Regions from separate parts of the Pseudomonas sp. IT-P253 genome, predicted to be linked through region 3. Evidence: predicted binding sites of a transcription regulator. Region 3 holds the regulator's gene; each other region holds the start of a gene.
What was found. Region 3 encodes sigma-54, which starts transcription at its own class of promoters, with help from an activator protein. Its sites were predicted from a motif close to ANTGGCATNNANNTTGCTNT; they were not measured.
Positions count from the first base shown of each region.

Region 1: the regulator sigma-54 is predicted to act here: its motif matches at 2,065-2,084, upstream of flgB (flagellar basal body rod protein FlgB).
Region 2: the regulator sigma-54 is predicted to act here: its motif matches at 4,128-4,147, upstream of ACM6IR_RS10195 (pilin).
Region 4: the regulator sigma-54 is predicted to act here: its motif matches at 1,902-1,921, upstream of ACM6IR_RS01950 (flagellar basal body rod protein FlgF).

Region 1 is NZ_CATKPT010000010.1:89,414-96,951, reverse strand. Features, by position in the region: gene ACM6IR_RS05775 (chemotaxis protein CheV) at 1-883, shown strand, start outside; gene cheR (protein-glutamate O-methyltransferase CheR) at 930-1,757, shown strand; gene flgB (flagellar basal body rod protein FlgB) at 2,127-2,534, shown strand; gene flgC (flagellar basal body rod protein FlgC) at 2,538-2,981, shown strand; gene flgD (flagellar hook assembly protein FlgD) at 2,997-3,722, shown strand; gene flgE (flagellar hook protein FlgE) at 3,754-5,061, shown strand; gene ACM6IR_RS05745 (ribonucleoside-diphosphate reductase subunit alpha) at 5,313-7,538, opposite strand, start outside.
Region 2 is NZ_CATKPT010000015.1:36,649-44,186, forward strand. Features, by position in the region: gene ACM6IR_RS10185 (DUF748 domain-containing protein) at 1-2,766, shown strand, start outside; gene ACM6IR_RS10190 (BON domain-containing protein) at 3,011-3,364, opposite strand; gene ACM6IR_RS10195 (pilin) at 3,662-4,081, opposite strand; partial or broken gene ACM6IR_RS10200 (hypothetical protein) at 4,289-4,441, shown strand; gene ACM6IR_RS10205 (type II secretion system F family protein) at 4,444-5,661, shown strand; gene ACM6IR_RS10210 (prepilin peptidase) at 5,663-6,535, shown strand; gene coaE (dephospho-CoA kinase) at 6,532-7,155, shown strand; gene yacG (DNA gyrase inhibitor YacG) at 7,152-7,352, shown strand; gene ACM6IR_RS10225 (hypothetical protein) at 7,349-7,538, opposite strand, start outside.
Region 3 is NZ_CATKPT010000032.1:40,719-48,256, forward strand. Features, by position in the region: gene ACM6IR_RS17245 (KpsF/GutQ family sugar-phosphate isomerase) at 1-670, shown strand, start outside; gene ACM6IR_RS17250 (KdsC family phosphatase) at 670-1,194, shown strand; gene lptC (LPS export ABC transporter periplasmic protein LptC) at 1,202-1,774, shown strand; gene lptA (lipopolysaccharide transport periplasmic protein LptA) at 1,761-2,309, shown strand; gene lptB (LPS export ABC transporter ATP-binding protein) at 2,309-3,034, shown strand; gene ACM6IR_RS17270 (RNA polymerase factor sigma-54) at 3,219-4,712, shown strand; gene hpf (ribosome hibernation-promoting factor, HPF/YfiA family) at 4,788-5,096, shown strand; gene ptsN (PTS IIA-like nitrogen regulatory protein PtsN) at 5,109-5,573, shown strand; gene rapZ (RNase adapter RapZ) at 5,576-6,433, shown strand; gene ACM6IR_RS17290 (HPr family phosphocarrier protein) at 6,449-6,721, shown strand; gene pmbA (metalloprotease PmbA) at 6,792-7,538, opposite strand, start outside.
Region 4 is NZ_CATKPT010000003.1:125,074-132,611, reverse strand. Features, by position in the region: gene ACM6IR_RS01955 (sigma-54-dependent transcriptional regulator) at 54-1,619, shown strand; gene ACM6IR_RS01950 (flagellar basal body rod protein FlgF) at 1,976-2,716, shown strand; gene flgG (flagellar basal-body rod protein FlgG) at 2,762-3,547, shown strand; gene flgH (flagellar basal body L-ring protein FlgH) at 3,600-4,295, shown strand; gene ACM6IR_RS01935 (flagellar basal body P-ring protein FlgI) at 4,568-5,677, shown strand; gene flgJ (flagellar assembly peptidoglycan hydrolase FlgJ) at 5,689-6,996, shown strand; gene flgK (flagellar hook-associated protein FlgK) at 7,021-7,538, shown strand, end outside.

The DNA of each region.
Region 1 (7,538 bases), on a different contig from region 3:
GAATCGCCTTGAGCTGTTGTTGTTCCGTCTCGACGGCCAGCAGCTTTATGGGATCAACGTGTTCAAGGTTCGGGAGGTGCTGCAATGCCCCAAGCTGACCCTGATGCCCAAGTCCAGTCCTGTCGTGTGCGGTGTGGCGAATATTCGGGGGGCGACCATTCCGATCCTTGATCTGGCGATGGCCACCGGGTCCGGCGCGCTGAAAGACCAAAGCAATCCCTTCGTGATCATCACGGAATACAACACCAAGACCCAGGGTTTCCTGGTGCGGTCGGTGGAACGTATCGTCAACATGAACTGGGAGGAGATTCATCCACCACCCAAGGGCACGGGGCGCGATCATTACCTCACGGCTGTGACTCGGGTTGACAATCAGTTGGTCGAAATCATCGACGTCGAGAAAGTGCTGGCGGAAGTGGCGCCGACACCGGAAGCGATTTCGGTCGGCGTGGTGGATGTCGAAACCCAGCACAAGGCGCTGTCCTTGAAAGTTCTGACGGTCGATGACTCGTCGGTGGCGCGCAAGCAAGTCTCCCGTTGTCTGCAGTCGGTCGGTGTCGAAGTGGTGGCGTTGAACGACGGCAAGCAAGCGCTGGATTACCTGCGCAAACTGGTTGAGGAGGGCAAGAAGCCGGAAGAAGAGTTTCTGATGATGATTTCCGACATCGAGATGCCGGAGATGGACGGATATACCCTGACGGCCGAGATCCGCAACGACCCTCGCATGCAAAAGCTTCATATCATCCTGCATACTTCATTGTCGGGCGTATTCAATCAGGCGATGGTCAAGAAAGTCGGTGCCGATGACTTCCTTGCCAAATTCCGTCCTGATGACCTGGCATCCCGGGTAGTCGACCGGATCAAAGCAGCAGACATCAGCTAGGGGCCTTCTGCCCCTGGTGATCAAAACGATTTAAGAGGCGGCATCATTGTCTACGGGTAATTTGGATTTCGAACAGTTCCGGGTATTCCTGGAAAAAGCCTGTGGCATTTTGCTCGGTGAAAATAAGCAGTACCTGGTCTCGAGCCGTCTCAACAAACTGATGGAACAGCAGGGCATCAAGTCCCTGGGTGAGCTGGTCCAGCGCATTCAGACCCAGCCGCGCAGTGGTTTGCGCGAGATGGTGGTGGATGCCATGACCACCAACGAAACCCTGTGGTTTCGTGACACCTATCCGTTTGAGGTCTTGAAGAACAAGGTATTGCCCGAAGCGATCAAAGCCGCTCCCGGCCAGCGTCTGCGCATTTGGTCGGCGGCGTGCTCGTCCGGTCAGGAACCGTATTCGCTGTCGATGTCCATCGATGAGTTCGAACGGGTCAACATGGGGCAATTGAAGATGGGGGTGCAGATCGTTGCCACTGACCTGTCCGGCACCATGCTGACCAACTGCAAGACGGGTGAGTACGACAGCCTGGCGATCGGCCGTGGCCTGTCGCCCGAGCGTCTTCAACGTTATTTCGACCCGAAAGGGCCGGGGCGTTGGGCAATCAAGGCGCCGATCAAAAGCCGGGTGGAGTTTCGTTCGTTCAACCTGCTGGACAGCTACGCGAGCCTCGGCAAATTTGACATCGTGTTCTGCCGCAACGTGTTGATCTACTTCTCTGCCGAGGTGAAGAAGGACATCCTGTTGCGCATCCACAGCACGTTGAAGCCCGGCGGTTATCTGTTCCTCGGCGCTTCCGAAGCGCTGAACGGTTTGCCGGATCATTACCAGATGGTCCAGTGCAGCCCGGGGATTATTTACCAGGCGAAGTGATTCGTCCGCGGCACACAAAAAAACGGGAGTCCTCAGGGGCTCCCGTTTTTTTTGCCTGTAGAAATTCCTGGCACCACCTCCATCCCCTGTGGGAGCGAGCTTGCTCGCGATAGCGGAGTGACAGGCGACGAAGATGTTGACGGACACGACGCCATCGCGAGCAAGCTCGCTCCCACAGGGTCATAAGGGGGGGGGCTCGGCTGGGATAAGCGGCAGAAAAGCGGCAGCCAGCGGAAGCCGTTTGCCGCTTTTCTGGCATTGCCACGTTGCCCCTGCCCGCAAAGCCCCGGATTACGGGCTTTTTTTAATTGGCACGACGCTTGCTAAGTTCATCGTACGAAAAATCAGGTCACCCGAAGGTTTCCCGACATGAGCATCAGCTTCGACAAAGCGCTCGGTATCCACGAACAAGCCCTGGGCTTCCGCTCTCAGCGTGCCGAAGTCCTGGCCAACAACATTGCCAACGCCGACACCCCGAACTACAAGGCTCGGGATCTGGACTTTTCAAAAGTGCTCGCCGAGCAGAACGAGAAAACCAAGAACGGCACTTTCGCCTTGAACATGACCAACAGCCGTCATATCGAAGCCGAAGGCCTGGGCAATGGCGACGAATCGCTGCTGTATCGCACGCCGATGCAACCGTCGATTGACCAGAACACCGTGGACGCCCAGCTGGAACAGTCGAACTACGCGGAAAACGCTGTCGGCTTCCAAGCCAGCTTCACCCTGCTCAACAGCAAATTCAAAGGGCTGGTATCAGCCCTGCGCGGAGAGTAAGCCATGTCTCTATCCAGTGTTTTCAACATTGCCGGTAGCGGCATGAGTGCCCAGACCACTCGCCTCAACACCGTTGCCTCGAACATCGCCAACGCCGAAACCGTCTCGTCGAGCATCGACCAGACCTACCGCGCGCGTCACCCGGTGTTCGCCACCATGTTCCAGGGCGGCCAGAGCGGCGGCAGCGATTCGTTGTTCCAGAACCAGGACGCTGCCGGTCAAGGCGTGCAGGTGCTCGGCGTGGTCGAAGACCAGAGCAACCTTGAGGCGCGCTATGAGCCGAATCATCCGGCTGCCGATGCCAAGGGCTACGTCTACTACCCGAACGTCAACGTCGTCGAAGAAATGGCTGACATGATTTCCGCGAGTCGCTCGTTCCAGACCAACGCCGAAATGATGAACACCGCCAAAACCATGATGCAGAAGGTCCTGACCCTCGGTCAGTGATAAGGGGCGAATTTCATGAGTGTTACTGATACCACCAGCAGTTTGAGCCTCAACGACATCCTGGCCAACTCTTCGATCAAGACCAACACCACGACGGGTGGCTTGGCGGCGGCAACCGGCGCTGCCACGGGCTCACAGTCTCTGGGCAAGGATGCGTTCCTGAAATTGCTGGTGACCCAGCTCAAGAACCAGGACCCGCTTTCGCCGCAGGACAACGGCGCATTTGTGGCTCAACTGGCGCAGTTCAGCAGCCTTGAGGGGATCACTTCGCTGAACACGACCGTGAGCTCTATGGCCAGTAATTTCAGCTCTTCCCAGGCCTTGCAGGCGTCTTCACTGGTTGGCCATTCGGTGATTGCGCAAACCAACATCGCGCAAATCAGCGACCCGACGAAGGGGCTGACCGGTTCGGTGACCGTGCCATCGTCCATTGCCGATGGCACGGTGACAATTACCGACGCAAGCGGAAAGGTAGTGAGAACCCTTGACCTGGGCAGCCAGCCAGCAGGCAGTGCCAGCTTCAAGTGGGATGGCAACGACAGTAGCGGTGCGGTGGTCCCTGCAGGTACTTATACCTTCAATGCCAGCGCTCCGATCGGTGGCACGGCGACAGCCCTGGCCACCTACCTGCCGGCGACGGTCAATAGTGTGACCCTCAGTCAGACCGGCGGCGAATTGACGCTCAATCTTGCAGGTCTGGGCCCTGTCGGCCTGTCCAAAGTTCAAACAATTGGTATGTAGAGCCGGCTAACGCGGCATAAAGGAGTGGAATATGTCTTTCAATATCGGCCTTAGCGGTCTCTACGCAGCCAATAAACAACTTGACGTGACCGGCAACAACATCGCCAACGTCGCGACCACCGGCTTCAAGTCGTCCCGTGCAGAATTTGAAGACGTGTACTCGGCGAGCAAATTGGGTACGGGTAGCAAGACCGTTGGTAACGGTGTGCGCCTGGCCAACGTTTCCCAGCAGTTTACCCAGGGTGGCATCAACAACACCGGCAACGTGTTGGACATGGGGATCAACGGTTCGGGCTTCTTCGTTCTGAACGACGCTGGTTCGATGTCCTATACCCGTGCCGGTACTTTCAGGGTCGACAAGGACGGTTACGTCACCAACACCGATGGCACCTCGCGTCTGCAGGGCTACGGTGTGGATACCAATGGCAATATTCAGAACGGTGTATTGACCGACCTGCGCATTGATACATCCAACCTGGCGCCGAAATCGACCAACGCCGTGTCGTCGACGATCAACCTGAACTCTACGGCTGCCGTGATCGACCAGGCCGTTGCCGCCAACAAGTTCGATCCGAGCAAGTCGGCGACCTTCACCAAGCAGTTCAGTACCCCGATTTTCGACACTCAGGGTAACCAGCACACCATGGATCAGTACATGGTCAAGACAGGTGCCAACACCTGGGATACCTACACCCTGATCGATGGTCGCAACCCGGATGGCACCGACCCTAGCGTCGCCGCTACTGCTCCAGTTCCTTCGACGATGACGTTCGACACGTCGGGCAAACTGGTTTCGGTCATTCCTTCGTCTAACAACAGCGATCTGAAGATCATGAACTGGACTCCAGGCACTGTGACCGCCGGTGTGTGGGCAGCCAACGGCGCATCCGCCGACCCTGCGGGCGTGACCATTGCCTTGGCCAACACCACTCAATTCAACGCTGATACCGCGCGTTCGATTCCTACGCAGAATGGTTACGCCACTGGCCAGATCACCAACCTGACCATCGACGGTAGCGGTGTGTTGCTGGCTAACTTCAGCAACAACCAGACCAAGCCTATCGGCCAGGTCTCGCTGGCCAGCTTCACCAACGAACAAGGTCTGCAGGCTGTAGGCGGCACCAGCTGGAAAGAAACCTACGCGTCAGGTGTCCCGGGCTACGATGCACCGCAAACCGGCACCCTGGGTTCGATCGCTTCCAACTCCCTGGAAGAGTCCAACGTTAACCTGACCAACGAACTGGTCGATCTGATCAAGGCGCAGAGCAACTATCAGGCGAACGCCAAAATCATTTCCACCCAAAGCACCGTCATGCAAACCACCATTCAGATGACCTGATGCCGGTTGGCGGATAGCGCTTCACAAAGAGCCCCTCGAAAGAGGGGCTTTTTTTTTTTGTGGATGATTCAATGTAGGAGCGAGCTTGCTCGCGAAGGACGTTAACGATTAAGCGTCCATCCTGAATGAACGCGTTGCTCTTTATTCCTTCGCGAGCAAGCTCGCTCCTACAGCAGGCAAAAAAAACCCCGACAAGCCAGAGGCCTGTCGGGGGTTTTGAGTAAGCGCCTTTCAGCGCTTGGCGGCTCAGCTTATTGGCAAGCTTCGCAATCCGGCTCGTCGATGGCGCAAGCCTTCGGCACTGGAGCAGGGCCGGCAGGCGCCGCCAGGACCGAGTCGTCACCGTGGTTGCCGCCGCTGGAAACGGCGTTCAGCTTGCCGGTGTTGATGGTCGACTTCTCGGTGCTGGTCGCGGCCAGGGCACGGAGGTAGTAAGTGGTTTTCAGACCACGGTACCAGGCCATGCGGTAGGTCACGTCCAGTTTCTTGCCCGAAGCGCCAGCGATGTACAGGTTCAGCGACTGAGCCTGGTCGATCCACTTTTGACGACGGCTTGCCGCGTCGACGATCCACTTGGTGTCCACTTCGAAAGCCGTCGCGTAGAGCTCTTTGAGTTCTTGCGGGATGCGCTCGATCTGCTGCACGGAACCGTCGTAGTACTTCAGGTCGTTGATCATGACCGAGTCCCATAGACCGCGAGCCTTCAGGTCACGAACCAGGTACGGGTTGATCACGGTGAATTCGCCCGACAGGTTCGATTTCACATAGAGGTTCTGGTAGGTCGGTTCGATCGACTGCGATACGCCAGTGATGTTGGCAATGGTCGCGGTCGGTGCGATGGCCATGATGTTGGAGTTACGAATGCCTTTCTGTACACGGGCGCGAACCGGTGCCCAGTCCAGGGATTCGTTCAGGTCAACGTCGATGTACTTCTGGCCGCGTTGCTCGATCAGGATCTGTTGCGAATCCAGCGGCAGGATGCCTTTGGACCACAGCGAGCCTTTGAACGTCTCGTAAGCGCCGCGCTCATCGGCCAGGTCGCAGGACGCCTGGATCGCGTAGTAGCTGACCGCTTCCATCGACTTGTCGGCGAACTCGACGGCTGCAATGGAACCGTAAGGGATGTGCTGCAGGTACAGCGCGTCCTGGAAGCCCATGATGCCGAGGCCGACCGGACGGTGCTTGAAGTTGGAGTTCTTGGCTTGTGGCACCGAGTAGTAGTTGATGTCGATAACGTTATCGAGCATGCGAACGGCGGTGTTCACGGTGCGTTCCAGCTTGGCGGTGTCCAGCTTGCCGTTGACGATGTGGTTCGGCAGGTTGATCGAGCCCAGGTTGCAAACGGCGATCTCGTCCTTGTTGGTGTTCAAGGTGATCTCGGTGCACAGGTTCGAGCTGTGTACCACGCCGACGTGCTGTTGCGGGCTGCGCAGGTTGCACGGGTCTTTGAAGGTCAGCCATGGGTGGCCGGTTTCAAACAGCATGGACAGCATTTTGCGCCACAGGTCTTTGGCCTGGATGGTCTTGAACAGCTTGATCTTGCCCGGGTACTCGGACAGGGCTTCGTAGTACTCATAACGCTCTTCGAAGGCCTTGCCGGTCAGGTCATGCAGGTCTGGCACTTCGGACGGCGAGAACAGGGTCCACTTGCCATCATCGAAGACGCGCTTCATGAACAGGTCAGGGATCCAGTTGGCAGTGTTCATGTCGTGGGTACGACGACGATCATCACCGGTGTTCTTGCGCAGTTCGATGAACTCTTCGATGTCCATGTGCCAGGTTTCCAGGTAGGCACAGACAGCGCCTTTGCGCTTGCCACCCTGGTTAACCGCGACGGCGGTATCGTTCACCACTTTCAGGAACGGAACAACGCCCTGGGATTTGCCGTTGGTGCCCTTGATGTACGAACCCAGTGCACGAACCGGGGTCCAGTCGTTGCCCAGGCCGCCTGCAAATTTCGACAACATGGCGTTGTCGTGGATCGCGTGGTAAATGCCCGACAGGTCATCCGGCACGGTGGTCAGGTAGCAGCTCGACAGCTGTGGACGCAGGGTGCCGGCGTTGAACAGGGTTGGCGTCGAGGACATGTAGTCGAAAGACGACAACAGGTTGTAGAACTCGATCGCACGGTCTTCTTTATTCTTCTCTTCGATCGCCAGGCCCATGGCCACGCGCATGAAGAAAATCTGTGGCAGTTCGAAACGCACGCCATCCTTGTGGATGAAGTAACGGTCGTACAGGGTTTGCAGGCCCAGGTACGTGAACTGCTGATCGCGCTCGTGGTTGATTGCCTTGCCGAGTTTTTCCAGGTCGAAGGTTGCCAGGACCGGGTTCAGCAATTCGAATTCGATACCCTTGGCGATGTACGAAGGCAGGGCCTTGGCGTACAGGTCGACCATTTCATGGTGAGTGGCGCTTTCAGCGACTTCCAGGAAACTCAGGCCTTCGGCGCGCAGGGTGTCCATCAGCAGGCGAGC
Region 2 (7,538 bases), on a different contig from region 3:
CTTGAAGTGACGCTGTGGGGCCTGATCATCGGCGAACCGGGCAAGGAGCAGGTCGGCTTCGAACGCCTGTATGCCAACCTGCAAATCGACAGCCTCTGGACCAAGGCCCTGCACCTGTCCGATATCGAACTGGACAAATCCAAGACCGAAGTCCTCTTTGACAAAGAAGGCAAACTCAACCTGCTTGGTTTGTTCAAACTACCCGCCAGCGAGCCGACCCCGGCCGACCCGAACGCCAAACCGTTCCCGCTGCGCGTGGAGCGGATCAATCTGGCGGGCGGCTCAGTGCATTTCAAGGATGAACGCCCCAGCGAACCCATTGAGTTCCTCTACGACAAACTCGATTTTGAACTGAAGAATCTCAGCACCCTGCCCGACGACAGCGCCAACATGACGCTGGTGGCCAACGGCCCGGGAGGAGGACAGCTCGACTGGAGCGGCAATTTCAGCCTGATCCCGATCGCCTCCGAAGGTAAGGTGAAGATCAGCAATGGCAAAATGAAATCCTTTTGGCCCTACGTGCGCGATGCTTTGCCATTAGAGCTCGAAGACGGCGTCCTCAGCCTCAGCACCGACTACAAGATGAGTCTGGACAAGCAAACCGAACTGCTGCTGAGTAACGTCGCCGTGACCGTTGCGCCCTTCGCGATCAAGGCGCCGGACGGTCGACCTCTGGTAAAACTCGAACGACTGGAAGTCAGCGACACCACGGTGGACCTGGCCAGGCAGCAAGTAGTGGTCGGTAAAATCCGCAGCAACAAACTGGAAACCTGGGCAGCCCTCGAAGCCGACGGGCAACTCGACTGGCAAAAACTGTTCGCCAGCCAACCGTCCAAGTCGGCCACCAAGGCCAAAGCCGAACCGGCCAAAACCCCGGCGGCGGCGGACTCACCGAAAGAGCCCGCCGCACCGAGCAAGCCCTGGCAAGTGCTGCTCAAAGACGTGCAGCTGCGCAATTACCAAGTGCACCTGGCTGACCGCAAGGCACAACCGGCAGTCGCACTGGAAGTGGGCCCGTTGAACCTGGACCTGCAAAATTTCGACAGCCTCAATGGCTCCCCTTTTAACCTCAAGCTCGATACCGGCCTGGGCAAGCAAGGCAAGATCACGGCAGACGGCGTAGTCAATCTCGCCCCGGTCAGCGCCCAGTTAAAAGTGCAGACCAAGGACATCGACCTGCGAGTTGCCCAGTCCTACATCACCCCTTTCATTCGCCTCGAATTGCGTAGCGGCATGCTTGGCAGTGATCTGGCGGTCGATCTGAAAAGCACCGAGCCGCTGGCATTCAGCGTCACCGGCCGCGCCCAGATCGATCAACTGCATACCCTGGACACCCTCAAAACCCGTGACTTCCTCAAGTGGCAGCAGTTGGTGCTTGAAGGCCTGAACTATCAGCACGGCGACAGCCTGTCGATCGACAAGGTCAACTTGTTCCAGCCGTACGCACGCGTCATGATCAACGATGACCGCACCACCAACATCGATGACTTGCTGATCCCGCAAGCCCCAGACTCCGGCGCCAAGACTGACGCCGCCAAACCGGACGCCAGCAAGGGCAAGCCTCTGGGTATTCATATCGGTGGCATTGCCATCAATGACGGTTCGGCCAATTTCGCCGACTTCAGCCTGACCCCGAACTTCGCCACCGCCATCCAGCAGCTCAATGGCCAGATCGGCACCATCGACAGCCGTCAGGCCAAACCGGCCAGTGTCGATATCAAGGGCAAAGTCGACCGTTATGCGCCGGTGACCATCAAAGGCGCCGTCAACCCGTTCGACCCATTGGCCAGCCTCGACATCGCCACCAGTTTCAAACGCGTTGAACTGACCACCTTGACCCCCTATTCCGGCAAGTTCGCCGGCTACCGCATTCGCAAGGGCCGACTCAATCTCGACGTGCATTACCTGATCACCAAGGGCCAGCTCAAGGCCGAAAACAAAGTGGTGATCGAGCAGCTGCAACTGGGGGAAAAAGTCGACAGTCCGGACGCCGTGAGCCTGCCGCTGAAACTGGCGGTCGCGCTGCTCAAGGACGCCGACGGCAAAATCTCCATCGAGTTGCCAGTGACCGGTGACCTGAACAACCCGCAGTTCAGAGTCATGCCTATCATCTGGCAGACCCTGCGCAACCTGATCGTGAAGGCCGTCTCGGCGCCCTTCAAAATGATTGGCGGGCTGGTCAGTGGCGGTGGTTCGGAAGATTTGGGCAGCGTGTCGTTCGCCCCAGGCTCAAGCGATCTGAGCAAGGAAGCTGAAGGCGCACTGAACAAACTGTCCAGTGCGCTCAAGGAACGGCCAGCCTTGCGCCTGGAAATTGAAGGTACTGCTGCCGCCAGCAGCGACGGTCCATTGATTGCCGAGCAACGGCTTGAGCGCGAATACCAGTACAACTACTACAAAATGCTCCAGCATCGTGGCGACAAGGTGCCCGCGCAGGCGTCCCTGCTGGAAGTGCCGGAAAGCGAGAAAGGCCCGCTCCTGGAAGGCATCTACCGCACGCGCCTGGAGACTCAGCCGCCCGCCGAATGGAAGAATCTGGGCAAGGAAGAACGCGCGGCGAAAATGCGCGCAGAAGTGATCAAGTTCTGGAGTTCCAGCGAAGTTCTATTACGCCAGCTGGGCCAGGATCGCGCCAGCAGCATCAAGGACTATCTGGTGAACAAGGGTCAGTTGGCCGATGACCGCGTGTACTTCATCGACGCCAGCCTTGGCGAAGCTGAAAGTGACGGCCGGGTCGTGACGCCGATGCATTTGGATGCCGAGTGAAGATCAGGCAATTGTCACTGGGAGGCACGCTCTCTGTAGCAGCTGGCGAAGCCTGCGTTCGGCTGCAAAGCGGCCGCGAGTTCAGGCAATGCGGTGCATCAGGAAGACCATGTGTTCCGGATTTACGACTGCTTCGTCCGAACGCGGCCCGAACCGAACGCAGGCTTCGCCAGCTGCTACAGAGATGTTTATCAGCCGACAATAGAACAGGCCCCGACACGAATGCCGGGGCCTGTCATTGGCCTTACTCGGTTTTCAGGCCGTCAGCAGAGACCGCTTTGACGCCTTTGATTTTTTTGGTGATGTTCACTGCAGTGGTTTTCTGTGCTTCGGTGATAGCGACAGTCGACGACAGCGATACTACACCTTTGTTGGTTTCGACTTTGATGTCGGTACCAGGAATGCCTTTTTCGGTGACGAGGTCACTTTTTACTTTGGTGGTAATCCAGGTGTCGGAAGTAGCTTCCGTGGCCTTGGTCATTTCACCTGCGGCCAATGTCATCGGGCCCTGGGTGGTTTGAGTCTGTGCAAATGCTACGTTGGCCATGGTCAGGGTCAACGCGGTTGCAGTAGCGGCAGCGATAGCGAACTTCTTCATACGAGTAACTCCTGTTTTTCTCTAAAGTCTGCTGCGTGTCTTGTCAGCAGGGTTAACAGGGATAGTGCGAACGCTGTGCCAACTTAGAAATAACCATTAAATTATTATAAATCAACAACTTAAAAAAACAGGTGATTTCCGTAATCATGCAAAATGCATGACTTCGCCATTCTCTACATGCAAGTTGCGGGTTTTATCGCAGGCCTAAGGCAATGAATTGTCGGGACTTTTCTGACGCTTCGCTTTGTTATAAAAAAACCGCACTAAGGTGCGGTTTTTTGACAATTCATCCAAAAATCAAACGCTCTTACAACCTTTAGGCGCGTAGTCCTGCGCAACAGTTGTAGTGCATGACCAACCCTTCTCTGGATCGCGATTCAAGGTAATTGCCAATCCCAGTACGGGGCTCGGCGCATTTTCGATCTTGCACGCGATAGAGCCGACCCCTGTAGCCGCCACTCCTGTGACGGTAAAGGTGCAATTGCTGGAAGCAGCAGCACCACCCGCGGGTGCGATGGTACCGACGGTGGGCACAGTGCCCTCATTCATCAGATCTTCATATGGCACTTTCATCGCCGATATTTCGGCCAGTCCCGCCGTTACCTTGGCCCTGGCCTGATATTTGGAATACATCGGCAACGCAAACGTCGCCAGAATCCCGATGATCGCCACCACGATCAACAGTTCGATAAGCGTAAACCCTTTCTGAGTACTCATAGACAAGCTCCATGCATGAGTCGAAATCTCATGATCTGAATGAACCGCAGCACAGCCCATGCCAAGCCCTGCCCCCCTGCTGACTGGGCGCGAGACTAACTCCGCGCCCTTTGCTACTCCCAGTATCCGCACTATCTGACACTTTTTGTCACCTCAACCCCGCAGGTTTGGCTCAGCGCCTTGACTAGGCTATAAGTCATGAACTGTCTGCATCGGGTGATCATGGCCGAAGGCAATTCATTGGAAATCGATACCCAGATGCGCGAGGACGGCTTCAAGGACCTACGTACTTCAGGCCTGCTCAAAGCGATGCAAGGCATTACCAGCCTTGAAGAAATCAACCGGGTCACCAAGGACTGAACATGGCGGTCAAAGCAGTAAAAATCAGTGTCTATGCCTGGGAAGGCACGGACCGCAAAGGCTCGAAAATGACCGGCGAACTGAGCGGTCAAAACCCGGCGCTGATCAAGGCGCAACTGCGCAAGCAAGGCATAAATCCTGGCAAGGTACGTAAAAAACCTTCCTCGATTTTCAGCAAGAGCAAGCGCATCAAGGCTCAGGACATTGCCCTGTTCACTCGGCAAATGGCGACCATGATGAAAGCTGGCGTGCCGTTGTTGCAGTCGTTCGACATCATCGGTGAAGGCTTTGATAACCCGGCGATGCGCAAACTGATAGACGAGGTGAAACAGGACGTCGCGGCGGGTAACAGCTTCGCTGCCGCCCTGCGCAAAAAACCGCGGTATTTCGATGCGCTGTACTGCAACCTGGTGGACGCCGGCGAACAGGCCGGTGCCCTGGATACCCTGCTGGAACGGGTCGCCACCTACAAGGAAAAGAGCGAAAGCCTCAAGGCCAAGATCAAGAAAGCCATGACCTACCCTCTGGCCGTGGTGTTCGTCGCGATCATTGTGACCGCGATTCTGCTGGTCAAGGTGGTGCCGCAGTTCGAGTCGGTGTTCAAAGGGTTTGGCGCCGAACTGCCGGCTTTCACCGTGATGGTCATCGGCCTGTCGCAATTCATGCAAGCCTGGTGGTGGGCGCTGCTCGGCGGACTGATCGCCGGGATCTTTGGCGTGCGGCACGCCTTCACAACGTCGCAGGCTTTTCGGGACTGGACGGACACCTGGCTGCTGAAATTGCCGTTGATCGGCACGCTGATGTACAAGTCCGCCGTGGCCCGGTATGCCCGCACGTTGTCGACCACCTTTGCCGCCGGCGTACCGCTGGTGGAGGCCCTCGAATCGGTGGCCGGAGCGACCGGTAACATCGTGTTCAAGCGTGCCGTGCTGCGGATCAAGCAGGACGTGTCCACCGGCATGCAGCTGAATTTCTCCATGCGCGCCTCCGGCATCTTCCCGAACATGGCGATTCAGATGACCGCCATTGGCGAAGAGTCTGGCGCACTGGACGACATGCTCGACAAGGTCGCGAGTTTCTACGAGGCCGAAGTCGATAATATGGTCGATAACCTCACCAGCCTGATGGAGCCGTTCATCATGGTGGTGCTGGGTGTTATTGTCGGAGGCCTGGTCATTGCGATGTACTTGCCCATCTTTCAACTCGGCTCAGCGATCTGACATGCCCTTGAACGAAATTCTGGCCCTCTATCCACAAGCCTTCGTCGTCATCGCCTTGGTGGCGGGCCTGCTGATCGGCAGCTTCCTCAATGTCGTGATCTGGCGCCTGCCGAAAATGCTCGAACGGGAATGGCGCCAGCAGGCCAATGACATTCTGGGTTTGCCAACGCAAACCCCGCAGCCGACCTATAACCTGGTGCTGCCCCACTCCCAGTGCCCGCACTGTGGCCACCGGATACGCACCTGGGAAAACATTCCGGTCATCAGTTATGTGTTTCTACGGGGCCGCTGTTCAAGTTGCACCACCTCTATCAGTAAACGTTACCCGTTGACCGAACTGGCCTGCGGGCTGCTGTCGGCGTTTATTGCCTGGCACTTCGGCTTCGGATGGCCGGCCTGTATGGCGCTGGTCCTCAGTTGGGGTCTATTGGCCATGAGCCTGATCGATGCCGAGCATCAACTGCTACCGGATGTACTGGTGCTGCCGCTGATTTGGCTGGGACTGATCGTCAACAGTTTCGGGCTGTTCGTGCCACTGCATGACGCCTTGTGGGGCGCGATTGCCGGCTACATGGTGCTCTGGTCGGCGTTCTGGCTGTTCAAGCTGATCACTGGCAAGGAGGGCATGGGTTACGGTGATTTCAAGTTGCTGGCGATGTTCGGCGCCTGGGGTGGCTGGCAGATTTTGCCGCTGACCATCCTCTTGTCATCCATTGCAGGCGCGGTTATCGGCGTGATTTTGCTGCGCGTTCGCCATGCGAAAACCTCAACACCGATCCCTTTCGGCCCCTATCTGGCGATTGCCGGCTGGATTGCCTTGCTCTGGGGTGGTCAAATAACCGACCTCTATTGGCAGTCTGTCGGTTTGAAATGAATACCCCTGTGGAAAAACCCTGGATTCTCGGCCTCACCGGCGGCATCGGCAGCGGCAAAAGCGCCGCGGCCCAGCACTTCATCGACTTGGGCGTACACGTGGTGGACGCCGATCACGCCGCTCGTTGGGTGGTGGAACCGGGGCGCCCCGCGCTGGTGAAGATCGCCGAACACTTTGGCCCAGGCGTACTGCAAGCCGACGGGCAACTGGATCGCGCGGCGCTGCGCAAGCTGATCTTCGAGGTGCCGGATGAACGCCGCTGGCTCGAAGCATTACTGCATCCGTTGATCGCCGAGGAAATCACCCAACATCTGGCGCTGGCAAAATCACCTTATGCGATTCTGGTTTCGCCGCTGCTGATCGAGTCCGGGCAGTACGCCATGACCCAACGGGTCCTGGTGATCGATGCCCCCGAGCAGTTACAGATCCAGCGAACCCTGCAGCGTGACCAGACCAGCGAACAACAGGTTCAGGCGATTCTCAAGGTGCAATCCAGCCGCCAGAATCGTCTGAGCCATGCCGACGATATCGTGGTCAACGACCGCGACCTCGCCTGGCTGCACAGCGAGGTCGAACGCCTGCATCACTTTTACCTTACTTTGCGTGGAGGCCAGTCATGAGCCAACCCCCTGTCGTCGAATGCCCAACCTGCGGCGCCCCTGTTGAATGGAGCGCCACCAGCACCTACCGGCCTTTCTGTTCGGACCGCTGCAAACTGATCGACCTGGGCGCCTGGGCGTCGGAAGAACACAAGATTCCGGTCAGTCCGGATGCCGAGGATGAACTGTTCAGCGAAGACTTCGACCCGCGTCACTAAGGGCGCATAAAGCCGTAGTCCTGACCTTCATCGAGGTTCTCGGCGAGAAACTGCAACTCGTCCGCCAGGTCCTCGACACTGCGCACTGCCTTGCTCTGCTGCACCACTGCGCTGAGCAAGGCGCGCAGGCTCAATCCCGGATCAAACCCCAGCTCTTGCGCTGCATCCAGACTCTGTCGCAACTCC
Region 3 (7,538 bases):
TTCCACCAATGAAATCATCACCCTGCTACCGCTGATCAAGCGCCTGGGCATTCAATTGATCAGCGTGACCGGCAATCCTGACTCTGCGCTGGCCAAGGCGGCCGAGGTCAACTTGAACGTTCACGTCGAGCACGAAGCTTGCCCGCTGAACCTCGCACCGACCTCGTCGACCACCGCGGCACTGGTCATGGGCGACGCCCTGGCCGTGGCGCTGCTGGAAGCCCGCGGCTTTACCGCGGAAGATTTCGCGTTCTCCCACCCTGGCGGCGCACTTGGCCGACGCCTGTTGCTGAAAGTGGAAAACGTCATGCACGCCGGACAAGAACTGCCGCAAGTACAGCGCGGCACCCTGCTCAAGGACGCGCTGATGGAAATGACCCGCAAGGGCCTGGGCATGACCGTCATCCTGGAAGCCGACGGCAAACTCGCCGGGATCTTCACGGACGGCGATTTGCGTCGCACGCTGGACCGCAGCATCGACATCCACAGCGCAACGATTGACCAGGTCATGACCGCCCACGGCAAGACCGCTCGTGCCGAGATGCTTGCCGCCGAGGCGCTGAAAATCATGGAAGACCATAAAATCAACGCACTGGTCGTGGTCGACAGCGAAGATCGCCCGGTCGGCGCCTTGAACATGCACGATTTGCTGCGCGCAGGAGTAATGTAATGAGCCAGGATCTGCTGCAACGCGGCAAACACATCAAACTGGCGGTGTTCGACGTCGACGGCGTACTGACTGACGGGCGCCTGTACTTCCTTGAAGACGGCAGCGAATTCAAGACGTTCAACACCCTCGATGGCCAAGGCATCAAGATGTTGATGGCAGCTGGCGTGCAGACCGCTATCATTAGCGGTCGCAAGACCCCGGTAGTCGAACGGCGAGCGAAGAACCTCGGCATTCCCCACCTGTATCAGGGCCGCGAAGACAAACTGGTGGTGCTCGACGAACTGCTGGCCCAACTCAACCTGAGCTATGAACAAGTCGCTTACCTCGGCGATGATCTGCCAGACCTGCCAGTCATTCGCCGCGTCGGCCTGGGCATGGCGGTGGCCAATGCCGCCACTTTTGTACGCGAACACGCCCACGGCATCACCCAGGCCCGCGGCGGCGAGGGTGCCGCTCGCGAATTCTGCGAATTGATCCTGCGCGCCCAGGGCCGCCTCGATGCGGCCAACGCTGCGTACCTGTGAGCCAACTATGCTGAGCAAGAAATTTCGCAACACCCTGATGTTCAGTTGCATCGCAGCGATCTTTGCAGCGGCCGGCTACTGGAACATCAGTCCGGAACGTTTCCTCGACAAGCCGGTGGCAAAGGTCGATGAAAGTGCGATCGACTATTACGCGACCAATGCCCACAGCGTGCAGTACCTGCCGGACGGTAAGCTGCAATACGAAATGACGTCCGACAAGGTCGAACACCTGAAAGCGACCGAGGTGACGTTGCTGACCAACCCCGACGTGAACATGTACCGTGGCACCGAGTTCCCGTGGCACGTCCAGAGCGAGCGCGGCGAAGTCAATCCGGACGGCACTCAGGTCGAACTGATTGACTCGGTGCGCATTACGCGTTTCGACGAGAAGAACCGCAAGACCCTGATTACCAGCACCCGCATGACCGTGTTCCCGCAACAGCAATATGCGCAGACCGAGCAACCCGTTAGAATCGACGGCGCTGGCGGTGTATCGACTGGCAAGGGAATGAAAGCGTATTTGAAAGAAAGCAGGATACACCTGCTATCGAACGTAAGAGGACAGTATGAGGCTCGTTAAAACTCTCCCTATTTTGCTCTGTCTGAGCGCAGCACTGGGAAGCGTGAGCGCCTGGGCTCTGCCGAACGATCAAGAGCAGCCTATCCGCATTCAGGCCGATGATGCCCAACTGGACGACAAGAATGGCGTCGCCACCTATAAAGGCGACGTGATCATTACCCAGGGCTCGATGAAGGTTACCGGCAACACCGTGACCATCACCCGCACGCCCACTGGCGATATCGACGTGGTGACTTCGGTGGGCAACCTCGCCTACTTCGAGCAACTGCAAACCCAGGGCGACAGCAAGCCTGTTCAGGGTTGGGGGGTGACTGTCCAGTACCACGCCTCGCAAAACCGTGTCGTGCTGATCGATAAGGCAAAAGTTATCGACAAGGACAACAACGTCACCCAAGGCGAGAAAATCGTCTACGACACCGTCAAGAAGCTAGCCAGCGCCGGTCGCGCCACAGGCAACAAGGTCACCGAGGCGCGTCCGCGCATTGACATGGTGATCCAGCCGAAGAAGAAAACCGACGAGCAAAAGGCCCCGTAATGGCAACTCTGAAAGCTCAGCATCTGGCCAAGAGCTACAAGAGCCGCCAGGTCGTGCGTGACGTCAGCCTGTCCATCGACAGCGGTCAGATCGTCGGCCTGCTGGGCCCCAACGGTGCCGGCAAGACCACCTGTTTCTACATGATCGTTGGCTTGGTACAGGCCGATCAGGGGCGCGTACTGATCGACGATCTGGACGTCAGCCACCAGCCCATGCACGGTCGCGCCAAAGCGGGTATCGGCTATCTTCCGCAAGAAGCGTCGATCTTCCGCAAACTCTCGGTTGCAGACAACATCATGGCCATCCTCGAGACCCGCAAGGAACTCGACAAGGCCGGTCGCCGCAAGGAACTGGAAAGCCTGCTGCAGGAATTCCACATCAGCCACATCCGCGACAGCCTCGGCATGAGCCTGTCGGGCGGCGAACGCCGCCGCGTGGAAATCGCCCGGGCACTGGCCACCAACCCGAAATTCATCCTGCTCGATGAACCCTTCGCCGGCGTGGACCCGATTTCGGTGGGCGATATCAAGCAGATCATTTACCACCTCAAGGCCAAAGGCATTGGCGTGCTGATCACTGACCACAACGTGCGCGAAACCCTCGATATCTGCGAAACCGCCTACATCGTCAACGATGGTCAACTGATCGCCGAAGGCGACTCCGCCACCATCCTGGCCAACGACCTGGTCAAGGAAGTGTATCTGGGCCATGAGTTCCGCCTGTAAGCACTGAGGTGTCTGGCTAGTCGGCAGAGCGCTCGTCTCGATAAAAAATCAATAGTTTTTTATTGTTACAGCGCTCTAGGCAAAGGCTGCAGTTTCGGGCATATAATTTGCTTATGTTTGGCGCTCCGGCGCCCTGTAGTGGATGGCGCATGTGCGCCGGCGAATAAGGTGTTAAGCCCCTGCCATGAAACCATCGCTAGTCTTGAGAATGGGCCAGCAGCTGACGATGACACCGCAGCTGCAACAGGCCATCCGCCTGCTCCAATTGTCGACCCTGGACCTGCAACAGGAAATCCAGGAGGCCCTGGAGTCCAATCCGATGCTCGAACGCCAGGAAGAAGGCGACGACTTCGATAATGCCGACCCTTTGGCCGACAAAGCCGAACAGCAACCCAACGCCGATGTTTCGGAACCCTCCTACCAGGAAACCGCCCCGACGGTGGACAACCTCGAGGAAGGTGACTGGAACGAGCGCATCCCCAACGAACTGCCCGTCGATACCGCATGGGAAGACGTTTACCAGACCAGCGCCAGCAGCCTGCCAAGCAACGATGACGACGAGTGGGATTTCACCACCCGCACATCAGCCGGCGAAAGCCTGCAGAGCCACTTGCTGTGGCAACTGAATCTGGCACCGATGTCCGACACCGATCGCCTGATTGGCGTCACCCTGATCGACTGCATCAATAATCAGGGCTACCTGGACGAAACGCTCGAGGAAATCCTCGAGGCCTTCGATCCGGAACTGGACATCGAACTGGACGAAATCGAAGCCGTCCTGCACCGCATCCAGCAATTCGAACCCGCTGGCATCGGCGCCCGCAACCTGGGTGAATGCCTGCTACTGCAACTGCGCCAGTTGCCGGCCAAGACGCCTTGGCTGGCCGAGGCCAAGCGCCTGGTCACCGACTACATCGACCTGCTCGGCAGCCGCGACTACAGCCAGCTGATGCGTCGCATGAAGCTCAAGGAAGATGAACTGCGCCAGGTCATCGAACTGGTTCAGAGCCTCAACCCGCGCCCAGGCTCTCAGATCGAGTCCAGTGAAGCCGAATACGTCGTTCCCGACGTAATCGTGCGCAAGGACAACGAGCGCTGGCTGGTGGAGCTGAATCAGGAGTCCGTGCCACGCTTGCGGGTCAACGCCCAATACGCCGGTTTCGTGCGCCGCGCCGACACCAGCGCCGACAACACCTTCATGCGCAATCAGTTGCAAGAAGCCCGCTGGTTTATCAAAAGCCTGCAGAGCCGCAACGAAACACTGATGAAAGTTGCCACCCAGATCGTCGAGCATCAACGCGGTTTTCTGGAGTACGGCGACGAAGCCATGAAACCGCTGGTCCTGCATGACATCGCCGAAGCAGTGGGCATGCACGAATCGACGATTTCACGGGTGACCACGCAAAAATTCATGCATACCCCGCGGGGCATCTATGAACTGAAATACTTTTTCTCCAGCCACGTCAGCACTTCCGAAGGCGGTGAATGCTCGTCCACGGCGATCCGGGCGATCATCAAAAAACTGGTTGCCGCGGAAAATCAGAAAAAGCCGTTGAGTGACAGCAAGATCGCTGGTTTACTGGAGGCACAAGGCATTCAGGTGGCCCGCCGCACCGTCGCCAAGTACCGCGAATCCCTCGGGATCGCGCCTTCGAGCGAACGCAAGCGGTTGATGTAAGGGCCACGCCACAGCGTTCCAGTGGCAGGCATTTCTGCCTGCCGCTTTATGCACTGGCAACGAAGGAGAAGCTGTATGCAAGTCAACATCAGTGGACACCAACTGGAAGTGACCGAACCTCTTCGCACCTACATCGGCGAAAAACTTGAACGACTGGAGCGACATTTCGACAAGATCACCAACGTGCAGGTCACGATGACGGTCGAAAAGCTGAAGCAGAAAATCGAAGCCACGCTGCATATTCCCGGCAGTGAAGTAGTCGCCAACGCCGAGCATGACGACATGTACGCGGCGATCGACTCACTCACCGACAAGCTGGATCGCCAACTTAAAAAGCATAAGGAAAAGACCCAGAGCCTCCTCCAGGGCGCTACCGGTCGTTAACACTCCCAACCCATGATTCGACTTGAAAGCATCCTGACCCCCGGCCGTTCACTCGTGAACGTGCCGGGCGGCAGCAAAAAGAAAGCCCTCGAGCAAATTGCCAACCTGATCGCCCGGGAAGTGCCGGGTCTGGAGATGCAAGATGTCTTCGAAGCTCTGATTGCCCGTGAAAAACTCGGTTCTACCGGTTTTGGCAACGGCATCGCTATTCCCCACTGCCGCCTCAAGGGTTGCGGCGCACCCATCAGTGCCTTGATGCACCTGGATGCCCCTATCGATTTCGACGCCATCGACGGTGCCCCGGTTGACCTGCTGTTCGTTTTGTTGGTCCCGGAAGCCGCTACCGATGCGCACCTGGAGCTACTACGCCAGATCGCCAGCATGCTCGATCGCAAGGAAGTGCGCGAAAAACTGCGCGGTGCCTCGAGCAATGAAGCCTTGTATCAGGTTGTCCTGGACGAGCAAAACGGTCAGTAATCATGCGTTTGATCATCGTCAGCGGCCGTTCCGGCTCAGGTAAAAGCACCGCACTCGATGTTCTCGAGGACAGCGGCTACTACTGCATCGACAACCTGCCCGCAGGCCTGCTGCCGGAGTTGGCAGAACGTGCGCTGATTCACACTGAACTGGTACAACCACTGGTTGCCGTATCCATCGATGCGCGTAACTTGCCAAGTCATCTGACGCGGTTTCCCGAACTGCTGGAAGAAGTCCGCGCCCGGCATATCCAGTGTGATGTCTTGTACCTGGATGCCGACGATGAAACCTTGCTCAAACGGTTCTCGGAAACCCGCCGTCGTCACCCACTGAGCAGCGCCAATCGCTCACTGGCCGAAGCGATCAACGACGAAACCAACTTGCTCGGGCCGATCGCCGACCTTGCCGACCTCAAGGTAAACACCACCAACCTGAACCTGTATCAGCTGCGCGATACCATCAAGCTGCGCCTGCTGAACCAACCAGAACCCGGTACTGCGTTTTTGGTGGAGTCATTCGGATTCAAGCGCGGCATGCCGGTGGACGCCGACCTGGTGTTCGACGTGCGTTGCCTGCCCAATCCCTACTGGAAGCCGGAGCTGCGTGAGCAGTCCGGGCTTGATCAACCGGTTGCCGATTACCTGGCTGCACAGCCGGATGTCGAAGAGATGTTCCAGGACATTTCCACTTATCTGCTCAAGTGGCTGCCACGGTTTGCCGCCAGCAACCGCGCATATGTCACCATTGCCATTGGCTGTACCGGCGGGCATCACCGGTCCGTCTACCTGACCGAGCGCCTGGGCCAGTTGCTACAAAAAAACCTGAAGAACGTCCAGGTTCGCCACCGCGACCTCAGCTAAAGGATTCACACCGCGATGCCTGCTCTGGAAATTGAAATCATCAACAAACTGGGCCTGCATGCCCGCGCTTCCGCAAAATTCGTTGGTGTGGCGGGCCAGTTCCCATGCCAGATCAGAGCCGGGCGCACGCCTGACTCCATGGTCGACGGGAAAAGCATCATGGCCATGATGATGCTGGCCGCCGGTAAAGGCACCAAAATCCATCTGAGCACGGAAGGCGAGCAGGAGCAGGAAGCGCTCGAAGCTCTGGTGAAGTTGATCAACAACTTCTTCGACGAAGGCGAGTAACGATCTTTTGATCTTAAAAAAAGGCGCGTCACCCAATTGGATGACGCGCCTTTTTGTATTGCGATAAGCGTCAGCTACCTGCCACTGTCATGCGCTCGATCAACACCGAACCAGTGCGAATGTTGCTGCGCAATTCCAGGTCATTACCCACCGCAATGATCTGCTTGAACATGTCGCGCATGTTGCCGGCAATGGTCACTTCCTGGACCGCAAACTGGATTTCGCCGTTCTCGACCCAGTAACCCGCCGCGCCGCGGGAATAATCACCGGTGACCATGTTCAGGCCCTGGCCCATCAGTTCGGTGACCAGCAAACCGCGCCCCATGCGACGCAGCAAGGCGGCTTGGTCTTCATCGCCATGGGTAACAAACAGATTGTGTACGCCGCCAGCGTTTGCGGTGCTCGGCATGCCAAGCTTGCGACCGGAATAGGTGCCAAGGATGTAGGACACCAACTCACCCTTTTCGACGAACGGCTTGGCGTACGTCGCCAGGCCATCGCCATCGAACGCCGAACTGCCCATGGCGCGCATCAGGTGCGGACGCTCATCGATGGTCAGCCATTCCGGAAACAGTTTCTGCCCCAGAGTGCCTTCAAGGAACGACGATTTTCGATACAGACTGCCGCCAGAGATCGCCGAGAGGAAACTGCCAAACAAACCGCCGGCCAGTTCCGCCGAAAACAGTACCGGCACTTCACAGGTGGGCACCGGACGTGCGCCCAGACGGCTCGCCGCCCGTTGCGCGGCACGCTGGCCGATGCTCGCCGGATCGGCCAACAAGTTGCCCTGACGGTTTACGTCATACCAGTAGTCGCG
Region 4 (7,538 bases), on a different contig from region 3:
CACAGGTTCCGTGTCTGGCATCAACCACATTCACCGTTTTTTCGGGCCTTTATATGCGTATCAAAGTCCACTGCCAGAACCGCATCGGCATCCTGCGCGACATTCTCAACTTGCTGGTGGAGTACGGGATCAACGTTGCTCGCGGCGAAGTGGGGGGCGAGCATGGCAACGCGATTTACCTGCATTGCCCGAACCTGATCAACATTCAGTTTCAGGCGCTGCGTCCGAAGTTCGAAGCCATTGCGGGAGTTTTTGGCGTCAAGCGCGTAGGACTTATGCCCAGTGAGCGCCGGCACATGGAGCTCAATGCCCTGCTCGGCGCATTGGAGTTCCCAGTGCTATCGATCGACATGGGCGGCTCCATCGTCGCGGCCAACCGCGCGGCGGCGCAGTTGCTCGGCGTGCGGGTGGACGAGGTGCCGGGGATTCCGCTGTCGCGGTACGCCGAGGATTTCGACCTGCCGGAGTTGGTGCGCGCCAATAAATCGCGGATCAACGGGTTGCGGGTCAAGGTCAAGGGTGACGTGTTTCTCGCCGATATCGCGCCGCTGCAGTCGGAGCATGACGACAGCGAGGCCATGGCTGGCGCGGTCTTGACGCTGCACCGCGCCGATCGGGTGGGGGAGCGCATCTATAACGTGCGCAAGCAGGAACTGCGCGGGTTCGACAGTATCTTTCAAAGTTCGAAAGTGATGGCCGCCGTGGTGCGCGAAGCCCGACGTATGGCGCCGCTGGATGCGCCGCTATTGATAGAAGGTGAAACCGGTACCGGCAAAGAGTTGCTGGCGCGAGCCTGTCACCTGGCCAGTCCGCGCGGGCAGTCGCCGTTAATGGCGCTTAATTGCGCCGGCTTGCCGGAATCCATGGCCGAGACCGAGTTGTTTGGCTACGGCCCCGGCGCCTTCGAAGGGGCGCGGGCCGAGGGCAAGCTCGGGCTGCTGGAGCTGACGGCCGGCGGTACGCTGTTTCTCGATGGAGTTGGGGAAATGAGCCCGCGCCTGCAGGTAAAACTGCTGCGCTTCCTGCAGGACGGATGCTTCCGTCGCGTGGGCAGTGATGAAGAGGTTTATCTGGATGTGCGAGTGATCTGTGCGACGCAGGTCGATCTTTCCGAGTTGTGCGCGCGCGGGGAGTTTCGCCAGGATTTGTATCACCGCTTGAACGTGCTGTCGTTGCACATTCCGCCGTTGCGTGAATGCCTCGACGGTTTGACACCGCTGGTGGAGCACTTCCTCGATCAGGCCAGTCGGCAGATCGGTTGTCCGCTGCCGAAACTGGCGCCGGCGGCGATGGAACGGCTCAGTCACTACCACTGGCCGGGCAATGTGCGGCAGCTGGAAAACGTGCTGTTCCAGGCGGTTTCCCTGTGCGACGGCGGGACTGTCAAGGCGGAGCATATTCGTTTGCCGGACTACGGCGTGCGTCAGCCGCTTGGCGATTTTTCGCTCGAGGGCGGGCTGGATGCGATCGTCGGGCGGTTCGAGAAGGCGGTGCTGGAGCGCTTGTATTCGGAGCACCCCAGCAGTCGCCAATTGGGTAAGCGGTTGGGGGTTTCGCATACCACCATCGCCAACAAGCTGCGCGAGTATGAAGTCGGCAAAGAACCCGGCAGCACATAGCCCCGTAGCAGCTGCCGAGCACCGCGAGGCTGCGTTCGGCGGCGAAGCCGTCGCAAACCCTGCATCCAGGATTTTCCTGACACACCGCAGTGTCTGATCTCACAACGGCTTCGCCGCCGAACGCAGCCTCGCGGTGCTCGGCAGCTGCTACGAACTACAAGAGGCTGGTAGTTGCCTCTCACCGGCATAACACCGCCGGTTTTTCGTCTTTGACACAATCCTAAAATCCATCCTGAACGCGGCAAGTCCTTTGTTTGCCGGGCCCCGTACCGCCAAAAAAAAGTTGGTCTGCAAATTGCTTATGGCTGAGCAGTACAGCAGTGGGCGGCAAACGTCCGGCATGCAGAGGAAAGAGTGTGGACAAGTACCTTTATGTGGCAATGACCGGCGCCAGCCAGAATGCACTGGCGCAGAAGGCACATGCCAACAACCTCGCGAACATCTCCACGAACGGCTTCCAGAAAGACCTGGAGCAGGCGCGTTCGATGCCGGTGTTTGGTGACAGCTTTCCGGCGCGGGCGTTTGCCATGTCCGAACGTCCAGCCACCGACTTCTCCCCGGGCGCCTTGGTGCAAACCGGTCGCGACCTCGATGTCGCCGTTCAAGGCAGTGGCTGGCTGGCGGTGCAGAACCCCGGCGGCGGCGAAAGCTATGTGCGTACCGGCAGCCTTAACGTTGACGCCCTGGGCGTGCTGCGTGCCGGCAACGGTATGCCGGTGATCGGCAATGGCGGGCCGATTGCCGTGCCGCCCGAGCAGCAAATCGAAGTGGGCGAGGACGGCACCATCAGCATTCGTTCGATGGGCGAAGGCCCTAGCGTGATGGCCGAAGTCGACCGTATCAAACTGGTCAACCCTGACTTCAAAAACATGACCAAGGGGCTGGACGGCTCGATCCACACCAAGGACGGCAAGCCGGCGCAAGCCGATTCCGGCGTCAAACTGATCTCCGGTTTCCTCGAGTCAAGCAACGTCAATGCCGTGGAAGAAATGACCTCGGTGCTGGCCTTGTCGAAGCAGTTCGAACTGCACATCAAGATGATGAACACCGCCAAAGACGATGACCAGGCCATGGCTCGGGTCTTGCAGATCAGCTAATTATCAGAACGTCGCGCCGTAAAAACGGCGCACGAGGAGAATCGAATGCTTCCGGCTCTATGGGTTGCCAAAACAGGTCTGTCCGCCCAGGACACTAACCTGACGACCATTTCCAACAACCTGGCAAACGTGTCGACTACGGGTTTCAAACGTGACCGTGCCGAGTTCCAGGACTTGCTCTACCAGATCAAACGCCAGCCAGGCGCTCAATCGACCCAGGACAGTGAACTGCCGTCGGGTTTGCAATTGGGTACTGGTGTGCGCATCGTCGGCACCCAGAAGAACTTCACCGCCGGTAGCCTGCAAACCACTGAGCAGCCACTCGACATGGCCGTTGACGGTCGCGGTTTCTTCCAGATTCTGCAGCCGGACGGCACCACGGCCTACACCCGTGACGGTACGTTTCATCTGGACTCCAAAGGCCAGATCGTGAACGCCAGCGGCTTCGCCCTGGAACCGGCCATTGTCATCCCCAACGATGCCCAGACCTTTACGGTCGGTCGCGATGGCACCGTGTCCATCACGGTTGCCGGCAACCCGGCATCCCAGGTGATCGGCAACTTGCAAACCGCCGACTTCATCAACCCGGCCGGCCTGCAAGCGGTGGGTGGCAACCTGTTCCTGGAAACCGCAGCCAGCGGTGCGCCGCAAGTCGGGACGCCAGGGCTCGCCGGTTTCGGTACTACCCTGCAGAACACCCTGGAAACCTCGAACGTCAGCACCGTTGAGGAGATGGTCAACATGATCACCACTCAGCGCGCTTACGAGATGAACTCCAAGGTGATCTCCACCGCCGACCAGATGCTCTCGTTCGTAACGCAGAATCTGTAATCAAGTCTAAGAGGTGGCCATGAGGCCGCCTGCAACACCGTGAGGTAGGGTCATGAATCGCTTTGTATCTGTTCTGGCACTGAGTGGAGTCGCCGCGCTGGCGGGTTGCGTCCCTACGACGCCCAAGCCCAATGACCCTTACTACGCCCCGGTGTTGCCGCGGACGCCGTTGCCGGCTGCCGCGAACAATGGCTCGATCTACCAGGCCGGTTTCGAACAGAACCTGTATGGCGACCGCAAGGCGTTCCGGGTCGGTGACATCATCACCATCACCCTGAACGAGAAGACCCAGGCCAGCAAGAATGCCAACTCCCAGATCGACAAGACCAGCAAGACCAGCATTGGCCTGACCTCATTGTTCGGCAGCACGCCCAACGTAAATAACCCGGTTGGCAGCGGCGACCTGACCCTGGATGCCAGCTACAACGGCGACCGCGCGACCAAGGGCGACAGCAAGGCCGGGCAGGGCAACAGCCTCATCGGTTCGATCACCGTGACCGTCGCCGACGTGCTGCCCAACGGCATCATCGCCGTGCGCGGCGAGAAGTGGATGACCCTCAACACCGGTGACGAGCTGGTGCGCATTGCCGGCCTGGTTCGGGCCGACGACATCGCCACCGATAACACGGTTTCGTCGACGCGCATTGCCGATGCACGCATCACCTACTCGGGCACCGGTTCGTTTGCCGATGCGAGTCAGCCAGGCTGGTTCGACCGTTTCTTCCTCAGCCCGCTGTTCCCTTTCTAGGTGGGGGGCGGGTCATCTCTTATTTCCTGGGCTGCGCCGGGTCTGCTTTTACGCAGGGCAAGGCGCGAGGAGTGCAGTTTGGTTGTTCCAAATAAACGACGAGTAACGCCGCCCTGCGTAAAAGCAGGCCCGGCCCTCCGGGTTGTGCCTGAGCGCGCGCCATGCTGCGTTGCAGGCCTTGCCAAGGGAACGACCATTGGCGGCGGCCTGCGCCTTGCCTGGCACGCGCTCAGGCCTCAACGCAGCCCAGGAAATAAGAGATGACCCGCCCCATGTTGAACTTCAAACACCTGATGGTGGCAGCGCTCCTGATGTCCGCAGCCTTCGGCGCTCAAGCCGAGCGGTTGAAGGATATCGCCAGTATTTCGGGCGTGCGTTCCAACCAATTGATCGGTTACGGCCTGGTGGTCGGGCTTAACGGTACCGGTGACCAGACGACGCAGACGCCGTTCACCCTGCAAACCTTCAACAACATGCTCTCGCAGTTCGGCATCAAGGTGCCGCCGGGTTCGGGCAACGTGCAGTTGAAGAACGTCGCAGCGGTGTCGATCAGTGCCGATTTGCCGGCGTTTGCCAAGCCGGGTCAGCAAATCGACATCACCGTATCGTCCATCGGTAACTCCAAGAGTCTGCGTGGCGGCACCTTGTTGCTGACGCCGCTCAAAGGTATCGACGGCAACGTTTATGCGGTCGCCCAAGGCAACCTGGTGGTCGGCGGCTTCGATGCTGAAGGTCGCGACGGTTCGAAGATCACCGTCAACGTTCCGTCAGCCGGTCGCATTCCCGGTGGTGCATCGGTGGAGCGCTCGGTGCCGAGCGGTTTCAACCAGGGCAACAGCCTGACCCTGAACCTCAACCGTTCGGACTTCACCACCGCCAAGCGTATCGTCGACAAGATCAACAACATGCTCGGCCCTGGCGTTGCCCAGGCCATCGACGGCGGTTCGATTCGGGTCAGCGCGCCGCTCGATCCAAGCCAGCGGGTCGATTACCTGTCGATCCTTGAGAACCTCGAAGTCGATCCGGGTCAGGCGGTGGCGAAAGTCATCATCAACTCCCGAACCGGCACCATCGTGATTGGCCAGAACGTCAAGGTTTCCCCGGCCGCCGTGACCCACGGCAGCCTGACCGTAACGATCACCGAAGACCCGATCGTCAGCCAGCCCGGCCCTCTGTCCAATGGTCAGACGGCGGTCGTGCCGCGCTCGCGGGTCAATGCCCAGCAGGAAGCCAAGCCGATGTTCAAGTTCGGCCCTGGCACCACCCTCGACGAAATCGTGCGTGCGGTGAACCAGGTCGGCGCGGCACCGGGTGACTTGATGGCCATCCTCGAAGCACTGAAGCAGGCCGGCGCATTGCAAGCCGACCTGATCGTGATCTGAGGACGGCGACCATGGATATGCGCAAGAGCGGTCTGGTCAGTACGAGCGACTCGGGTTCCTATTCGGACCTTAATCGTCTGAATCAGCTCAAGGTCGGCGACAAGAACAGTGACGGCAACATGCGCAAGGTGGCGCAGGAGTTCGAGTCGCTGTTCCTCGGTGAAATGCTCAAGTCCATGCGCTCGGCCACTGAAGCGCTGGGGAAGGACAATCCGCTCAACACGCCCGCAGCCAAGCAATACCAGGAAATGTACGATCAGCAGTTGGCCGTTTCCATGTCTCGCCAGGGCGGCGGTATTGGTCTGGCCGACGTGCTGATGCGCCAGATGTCGAAGAATAAACCGCTGGCGCCAGGTGAGGCGGCGGCGAATTCGGCGGCCAAGCAAGACGCGGCGAGAGCCAAGGCCGCGGCAACCTCGACGCCGGTGGCTGCCGGTACGGTCGCCACTAACGGCCCGTTGTCGCGCCTCAACGGCGAGCGTCCGTTGTGGGCCTCGCGCTCGGTCAAGGCACCGCAGGCGACCGCCCCTCATAGCAATGACGTGGCGCTGCTCAACCAGCGTCGCCTGGCCTTGCCGCCGCAACTGGCTGACCGTCTACTCGCCGGCCTGGTGCCGTCAACCACGACCAGTACCACGACGGCCGCCGCAACCCTCAACAAAAACCTGTTGCCGGAACGTGCCACCCTGTCTACCGGTGTCGGCCCGCTGTACAACGGCGATTGGCTGGCCTCGCAAGCGGATTCGGCATCGAGCGGACAGATGCAGATTTATGGACGCGCCATGGCGCAGATCCCCTTGGCACCGGCGAAAAAAGCGTTCAGTTCCGCGGACGAATTCGTCAATACCATGCTGCCGATGGCCAAGGAAGCCGCCGCCCGCATTGGCGTCGATCCGCGTTACCTGGTGGCCCAGGCCGCCCTGGAAACCGGTTGGGGCAAGTCGGTCATGCGTGCTCAGGATGGCAGCAGCAGTCATAACCTGTTCGGCATCAAGGCCGGTGACAGTTGGACGGGCGATTCGGCTCGGGCGATCACCAGCGAATTCAGGAATGGTGCAATGGTCAAGGAGACGGCCGAGTTCCGTTCCTATGCGTCGTACAAAGACAGCTTCCATGACCTGGTGACTTTGCTGCAATCCAATAATCGCTATCAAGATGTTGTGAAGTCGGCCGATAACCCGGAACAGTTTGTACGTGAGTTGCAAAAGGCCGGTTATGCAACCGACCCGAACTACGCAAACAAGATTTCGCAGATAGCCAAGCAGATGACGAATTACCAAAACTACGCTGCGGCGGGCGCTTCCACCACGCCTTTATAAGGCATAAGGCATAAGGTCTTAACCATGAGTTTGCTCAATATCGGGATGTCGGGTCTGGCGGCTAGCCAATCCTCTTTGGCTGTGACGGGCAACAACATTGCCAACGTCGACACCGCCGGTTATTCGCGTCAGCAAACCGTGCAGGGCACCAAGGCTTCGCAACAGTTCGGGAGCGTCTTCATCGGCACAGGCACGACCCTGGCGGACGTTCGCCGGGTGTATAGCTCCTACCTCGATTCGCAGTTGCGTACCGCCACAACGCTCGATGGTGAGTCCTCGTCTTACCTGGCTCAGGCCACGCCGCTGGACGCCACGCTGTCCGATACCAATACCGGGTTGACCAGCGTGCTGCAGAAATTCTTCACCTCGATGCAAGGTGTTTCGGCATCGGCAACCGACGATACGTCGCGCCAGTCGGTGCTGACCGGCGCCCAGGCGTTGAGCAGTCGTTTCAACACCATCGCCAAGCAGTTGAACGACCAGAACACCACCCTCAATGGCAGCCTGGGCGACATGGCGACCCAGGTGAACAATCTGGCCAC